DNA from 2 places in the Anaerosoma tenue genome. Region 1 is predicted to be linked to the other one. Evidence: riboswitches for the same ligand, from Rfam matches in the RefSeq annotation. Region 1 holds a riboswitch; the other holds the start of a gene.
What was found. Region 1 has a riboswitch for cyclic di-GMP ahead of MSB02_RS08200 (cytochrome c3 family protein). Riboswitches for the same ligand answer to the same signal wherever they lie in the genome.
Positions count from the first base shown of each region.

Region 2: it holds a riboswitch for cyclic di-GMP, as region 1 does, so the genes downstream of both, MSB02_RS10170 (hypothetical protein) here and MSB02_RS08200 (cytochrome c3 family protein) in region 1, are expected to answer to the same signal.

Region 1 covers NZ_JALNTY010000003.1:116,948-120,358, reverse strand. The annotation lists gene MSB02_RS08205 (acetoin utilization protein AcuC) at 1-931, opposite strand, end outside; cyclic di-GMP riboswitch class II at 1,161-1,244, shown strand; gene MSB02_RS08200 (cytochrome c3 family protein) at 1,352-2,692, shown strand; gene ilvD (dihydroxy-acid dehydratase) at 3,188-3,411, shown strand, end outside.
Region 2 covers NZ_JALNTY010000004.1:117,525-120,935, reverse strand. The annotation lists gene MSB02_RS10185 (uracil-DNA glycosylase family protein) at 1-180, opposite strand, end outside; gene MSB02_RS10180 (NAD-dependent epimerase/dehydratase family protein) at 177-1,118, opposite strand; gene MSB02_RS10175 (sortase) at 1,128-1,799, opposite strand; cyclic di-GMP riboswitch class I at 1,940-2,031, shown strand; gene MSB02_RS10170 (hypothetical protein) at 2,126-2,722, shown strand; gene MSB02_RS10165 (SpaA isopeptide-forming pilin-related protein) at 2,871-3,411, opposite strand, start outside.

The DNA of each region.
Region 1 (3,411 bases):
TGAGCCAGGAATACCCGCCTCCGCCAAGGGCGACGAGCCGACCGCCGCAGACCCGGTCGGCCAGCGTGCTCAGCCGGGTGAACAGCATCTCGTATCCGGGCACGGTCATGCCGAGCGAGGTGAGCGGGTCGCTCCAATGTGCGTCCGCGCCGTTCTGGGTGACGATCACGTCGGGCGCGAAGGAGCGCACCAGCGGATCCACCACCTTGTCGAAGGCGAGCCGATAACCGTCAGGTCCCGCGTACGGCGGCAGCGGCACGTTGATCGTCGTGCCGAGGCCATCACCTGCTCCGCGCTCTCGATAGGAGCCGGTGCCCGGGAACAGGTACCGGCCGTCCTCGTGGATCGAGGCCACAAGCACCCGCGGCTCGTTGCAGAACGCCTCCTGCACGCCGTCGGCATGGTGGGCGTCGATGTCGATGTAGGCGATACGGAGATCGGGCCGCTCGGATAGAGCGCGTACCATCGCGACGGCGGCGTCGTTGTAGATGCAGAAGCCGGCGGCACGGTCTCGGTGCGCATGGTGTAGCCCGCCCGCTGGCGCGAACGCCCGCACTGAGACACCGGAAAGCACGTGGTCCAATGCGGTACACGTGGCGGCTACCACGCGCGTGGCGGCCTCGTGCATCCCCGCGAACGCCGGGTCGTCCCCGGTGCCGATCCCGTGCCCGACCCGCGCATCCGGGTCGATGGAGGCCCTCTCGACGGCCTCGATGTACGTCTCATCATGCACAAGCGCCAGCGCCTCGCGGTCGATCGCCCGGGGTGGCAGGAGCGAGAACCGTCCCGGCCCAGGGTCGTCGCCGGTGGCGATGAGGCCGTACGCGGCGATCAGATCGAGTGTCAGGGTCACCCGCTCGGGACGGAGCGGGTGCCAGGGCGCGAGGTCGTATGCGCCAAGCAAGGTGTCGTACACGATGACCGGGCGCACGGAGCCTCCTGTCCAGCGGATGGCACGTATGGAAGGACTCGATCGAGGGACCAACGGTTACTTCATATGTCCCCAGATGTGCCGAGCGGCTGAGTGCGGCGTCTGATCGTCACGTGCTGCCGCTCATCAGTGTGAATGGGCATTAATGTGTTGCGTGTCACAACAAGGTTGCGAATCGGTACAAGAGCGTTCATAATTCACAATCGCCCGGTGGATATGGGGGAGTGCCGGGCCGATCCGAAGCGATGAACCGCCATCTGTGATTGGGCGCCTGGATGACGGGGAGCGAGTGGCGCAACCGGCTGATCGTGTTCGGCCGGTTTTTTCATTTCCCGCCCTAGGGGCGGACGGGGGATGCGGCCGGGCCGCCCATGTGGGCTTTTTCGACATGTCGGTGCCGAAGAAGAGGTGGCGATCCGTATGCGTCCTCGTATCATGCCCGTGCTGGTCCTCGCTCTGGTCACTGTCGCACTCGCTGCAGGTGTGGCCATTGCCGAGGAGACCGGTGACACCACGTACTCGAGCGGCTCGGAAGAGTGCTACGTCTGTCACGGCGTGGACGCCGTCAGCGGCGTGCGCGTCGTGGACTTCCGCGTCGGTGCCGTGGACTACACGAGGTGCTCGACCTGCCATGGTGCGATCAACACGAGCCAGCACTGGCACAACCCATCGTTCCTGTTCACGCGCTGCAGCGACTGCCATAGTGGCATGCTGCCGATCATCCGGGATCTGACGCAGCGCTTCACTTCCACGTACATCGATCCGGTCTACGGCACCTTCAAGACGTCCGTTTCCCTCAGCAGTACTCCGCAGACGCTCCATGCGGCGCACTCCGGCGAGGGTTGGGTCAACTCGCTGGTGTTCAAGGTGGGCAGCACCGCCGAATGCCAGAGTTGTCACGCGGCAGCAGCCTGCTCGGCATGCCACTCTGATGCCGTGCCACACGGGGACCACGCGGTCTCCGGCTATCCGGGCGTCAGCTACGTGCAGGCCACCGGGACCGGTACGGTCACCGAGCCCTCCACGTGCGTCAACCCGGCCTGTCACGATCTCGCCAAGGTGGCCGTGGTCGAGTTCATCCCGCAGTGCGCTACGTGCCACTTCACCTTCGAGGAGCATTACGGGGCCGAGCGGCACACCAGTTCCTGGGCGCCGATGTCCGGGTGCAGTGACGACGGGTGCCATGATTCCTCGGGAGACCTCATGACCATCCATGAGGAGCATCGCACCGTCGAGGAGGGCGAGTTCGGGTGTGTGGGTTGCCACGCCAACGCGCTCTATGCCGATGAGATCGCAGCCGGCCTTACCGGTTGCGACGACTGTCACGAGATCCACGGCGATGTGTCCGTGATCCATACGGCCATCGACAGCGCGGGTTGCGTGGATTGCCACGAGACGGGCGACACGCTCGCGCTGCACGTGGCTGCAGACGGCTCTGCCGACTGCGCACTGTGCCACAGGGCGCCCGCCGGACGGATCGACTGGTCCACAGCCACGATCGAGTGCGCGTCGTGCCACGGGGCGCTTCAGCCGGTCGAGACACAGCACTACCCGGTGGACGTTCACGCGTCAGTGCCCTTGAGCAATGGTTGTCCCAACTGCCACTCCATGGACCTCAAGACCGAGCACTTCAAGCCCACCGTCGCCGTTGGCTGCGTGGAGTGTCACGAGACGTATGTGGACTCGTTCACGGCGCCCTGGGACGGCACGTGCGATGCGTGTCACCCTGCGCGGCACCGTGATCGTCCGAGCCGCTGGTAGATGTGCCCGGCCGGGAGCCTGCCCGAGAGGGTAGGGGCTCGGCCGCGACGAGCAGGGGAGTCCGAGGTCCGGGGGGACCCATGGGATCTCGTTGAGGGGCTGAAGGGCCTGCTTGTGCAGGCCCTTCAGCATTCGTGTATACTCGCAGCCTCACAAGCGCAGAGCACGATCGGCGTAGACGGGGAACAGTAGAGGTCAATCCCAGCAATAGAGAGTCGGGGACGGTGGAAACCCGGCGCGGGACGCTTCGAAACCCACCCCAGAGCCACCCGGAAGAACGATCCGGTACCCGGTGCGGACGACCTCCGCAGGGGCTGGACCAAGTAGGACGGGTCGGCGGCATCCGTTACCTGCCGCATGAGTGTGATGGCATCGCCCGATCCGGGCATACGTGCCGTCTCCATGGATGCGGACGGCTGCGAGCCGATCCTCTGCATCTCTCACCTCGCTCCATGCGGCACAACGGGTCCCCGCCCAGGAAGGCAGGGTCTGAGCATGGAGTATCGAAGCGACCTGATGAAGAGCGGCCCCGCACGGGCGCCTCATCGCAGCCTCTTGAAGGCCGACGGCCTCACCGACGAGGAGATCGCGCGCCCGCTTGTTGCCGTGATCAACTCCGCCAATGAGATCATCCCCGGTCATGTGGGCATGGACCGGGTCGCCGACGCCGTGAAGGCCGGCGTGCGTATGGCCGGCGGCACTCCGCTCGAGATCTCCAC
Region 2 (3,411 bases), on a different contig from region 1:
GTCACCGGGCCCGGGCTCACCCTTGACGAGCAGCACGTCTGCGAGTTCGTCGCCCTGCCCTCTCACAGAGCCGTTGTCGCCTGCAACGGCCTCGGCAGCAGCTATCTCCGCCTGCGCCTTCGCCCGGAAGAGAGCATCGAGCCGCTTCGCCTCGCCGGTGATGTCCGCGGGATCCTTCACGACTGCTGCATGAACCAGGTCCCGGTCGCGGCGAGTCCGGCCTGCAGTTCCACCGCTGCGCTCCAGCCGAAGGCATCCGCCGCTTTTGCGGGAGAGAGGACGCTTTCTTCGACGTCCCCCTCGCGGGCATCCGCCCGCTCGATCGCCCCGGGGTACCGCATGGCCACCCGCAGCCCCTCGGCCAGCATGTTCACGGACGTCGCCGTCCCCGTGGAGATGTTGTACGCGGGGCCGCTCACGCCGGGATGGGCGAGTACCCCCTCGTGGGTCGCAGCCAGGACACACGCGTTGACCACGTCGGCCACGTAGATGAAGTCCCTGGTCTGGCTGCCCGAGCCGAATATCACCGGCGTCTCACCGCGCGCCATACGAGAGGCGAACTCCGCCACCACGCCTCCCTCACCCTCGGCTCGCTGACGGGGTCCGTAGACGTTCGCGAACCGCAGAGAAGCGAAGTCCACGCCCGCCGGTCGCAGCACCTCCGCGATGACGCCCTCAGCCTCCAGCTTGGATGCGCCGTACGGCACAGCAGGCGCAGTGGGCGACGTCTCGGTGAGCGGCAGCTCCTGCGGTTCTCCGTACACGGCGGCAGAGGACGCCGACAGGACCCGCCTTGCACCCGCAGCGACCGCGGCCTCAGCCACAGCGCGCGTCCCATCTACGTTCACCGCCCGGTCGAACGCCGGATCCGCCAGCGAAGCGGCAACGCTCACCTGTGCGGCGAGGTGGACCACCACGTCCGGATGCGCATCGCTGATGGCTTGTGCCGCCTCCGGAGACAGCACGTCCAGGCATCGGAAGGCGGCTGCCGGGTGCACGTTGTCCATCGACCCTGTTGAGAGGTCGTCGATGATCGTCACCTCGGCCCCGCCACCCAGCAGCGCGTGGACCAGATTACCGCCGATGAATCCGGCGCCTCCCGTTACGACCACCCTCATGCTGCCTCCCTATGGCGCATCTCCGGAGACGCGCCGCACTTCGACGAGTTCCGCCTGTACCGCTATGCGATACCGTGCGCTGTACGGCGGATGACAGGCCGTGAGCGTCAATGAGGGGTGCTCCGTTGGCGCTACGACCTCGATCTGGTCCGGACGCACTATCACCGTACCGGTCACAGAATAGCGATAGCGCCGGTACGGTGAGTACAGGTCGATGGTATCACCCTGCACGAGCTCATCCACGCGTGCGAACGGCGCGCCGTAGGTCGTGCGGTGTCCCGATATGCCGCAGGTGCCCTCCGGCCCCGGGAGATCGGTCCAGTCGATCCATCCGGGACCTTTTCGCAGGTCAGCGGTACTCACGCCGTTCACCACGAGGGTATCCAACCCGATCGCCGGGATCACGATCCTCCCGAACACCGCACCCGCATCGAGCGACCGCCAGTGCGCCTCGTCCTCCTCATGCCACCCAGAGAAGTCCAGGGCGGGGCCATCGGGCGCCTCGAGGACCTTGTCGGGCGCCTCGGCCCGGTAGGGAGCCACCGCAGCCGCCTCGTCGCGCAGGACCTCCTGGGCATGGGAGCCGACGAGGGTCGTGAGCCCGTAGTACGACCCAAGGCCTAGGGCGACGCCGAGCAGGAGGTTCCCTGTTGCGCGTATCCAGCGATCCCGTAGGCGCACGTTCTGCAGACCTCCGCTCGAGCGGTGTGACGTTCCTCACAAGAATCCTGTGACGAACGACACAATATGCTATAAAGACCAGCCGTACCGCTGCCGATATGAGAAGTGTACGGCAGGATTGAAAAGCGAACATCGGATCGCTCCCGAAAAGGCACGGTCGGCCGAAAGGTCGGCTTCGCAAAATCACGGGTCTACCGGAAGCCTCGCTTCCCACGACAGCCGGATTGCCGAAGGTACGAGCCACGCGTTGTCGGCCCGACACCTCTGCGCCTTGAGGAGAAGTCGGGCCGATGTGCGCGAGGAACTCGAACAAGGGGCGATCCACCATGACCAGCATCACCACCCGGACGATGAGGTTCGCAGCGGCGACCACGCTCGTTGCCCTCGCACTCGTTCTCGTCGCAGGCTTCGCACCGGTCGATGACGCGGTCGCCGCAGCCAACATCGGCGGCGTCTTCCGCAACAGGCTCAGTGCCGAAACGCACACAGCGGCACTCGTCGCGGACTCGGTCGAGCCGCTCGCGAAGAGCGTTCGCACCGCCGCACGCACGGCCACGAAGATCGAGGCGCCCGCGCCAGCCGCCACAAGCGCGGCCCGCACCAGCAGCACCCGGACTTCGTCGGCATCCACCACGAGCTCAAGCGCCCGCAGCACCACCTCCGCTCCCGTTGACGAGACGGCAACCGCGCGGTCGATCCTGGCCCGCTACATCTCCAAGTACCCGATCCTCGCCGGCTCGACCGTCACCTTCGGCGACGCCAAGGGATACCAGGCGATCTGCTACTACCAGTCGGGCCGCATCGTGATCAGCCCCACGCACACCAGCAGCCTGGAGCGCATCATCGCCCACGAGGTGGGACACATCCTCGACTGGCGTGACAACGGTGTCATCGACTGGGGCGAGAACATCCCGGCGCTGTAAGACGCGGCACCCCCATAGGAGCGACACGAGACCCCGGACCTCCCTCCCCGGGGTCTCGTTGTATGCGCACAAAGAGGGGCGCACCCTCTCGAGTGCGCCCCTCGCCCCGGCAGTCGGACAGTGCCGGGCCCCTCACAACCGGTGTGCGCTACGACGTCTTGCGGGGTGCAAGCCTGAGCGCCAGACCGGCCGTGCCGGCTGCCAACGCTGCCGCAAGCAGCAGCCACGCCTCCGTACCGGTGAACGGCAGGAACGGTTCGCCTACCCGCACCACGACGCGCTCATCGTCGGAGTTGTTGGTGGGATCGGCATCCTGCGGATGATCGATCACAACGACGTTGTCGACGTTGGTCCGGCCATCCGGCATGTCCTCGTCGATCCGCACCGTGTAGGTCAGCGTCTGCTTACCGTCTTCGAGCGCAAGCGGACCGGCCATCGTCCAGGTGATCTTCCCACCCGACACGACGCCGCCGTTGGCATCGACAACGGTGACGTACCGCTCGTCGAAATCATCGACGATCGTGTAGTTCTCGGCAGCAAGTTCGCCATTGTTCCAGTAGGTCAAAGTGTATGTCACGAGAGCACCAGGAGCGGCACTGTCACGATCGGCCACCTTGGTGATTGCGAGGTCCAGTTCGGTGAACGGGAGGAACAACTCGACGTTGCCGAACCATACCTCGGTGGTCTCG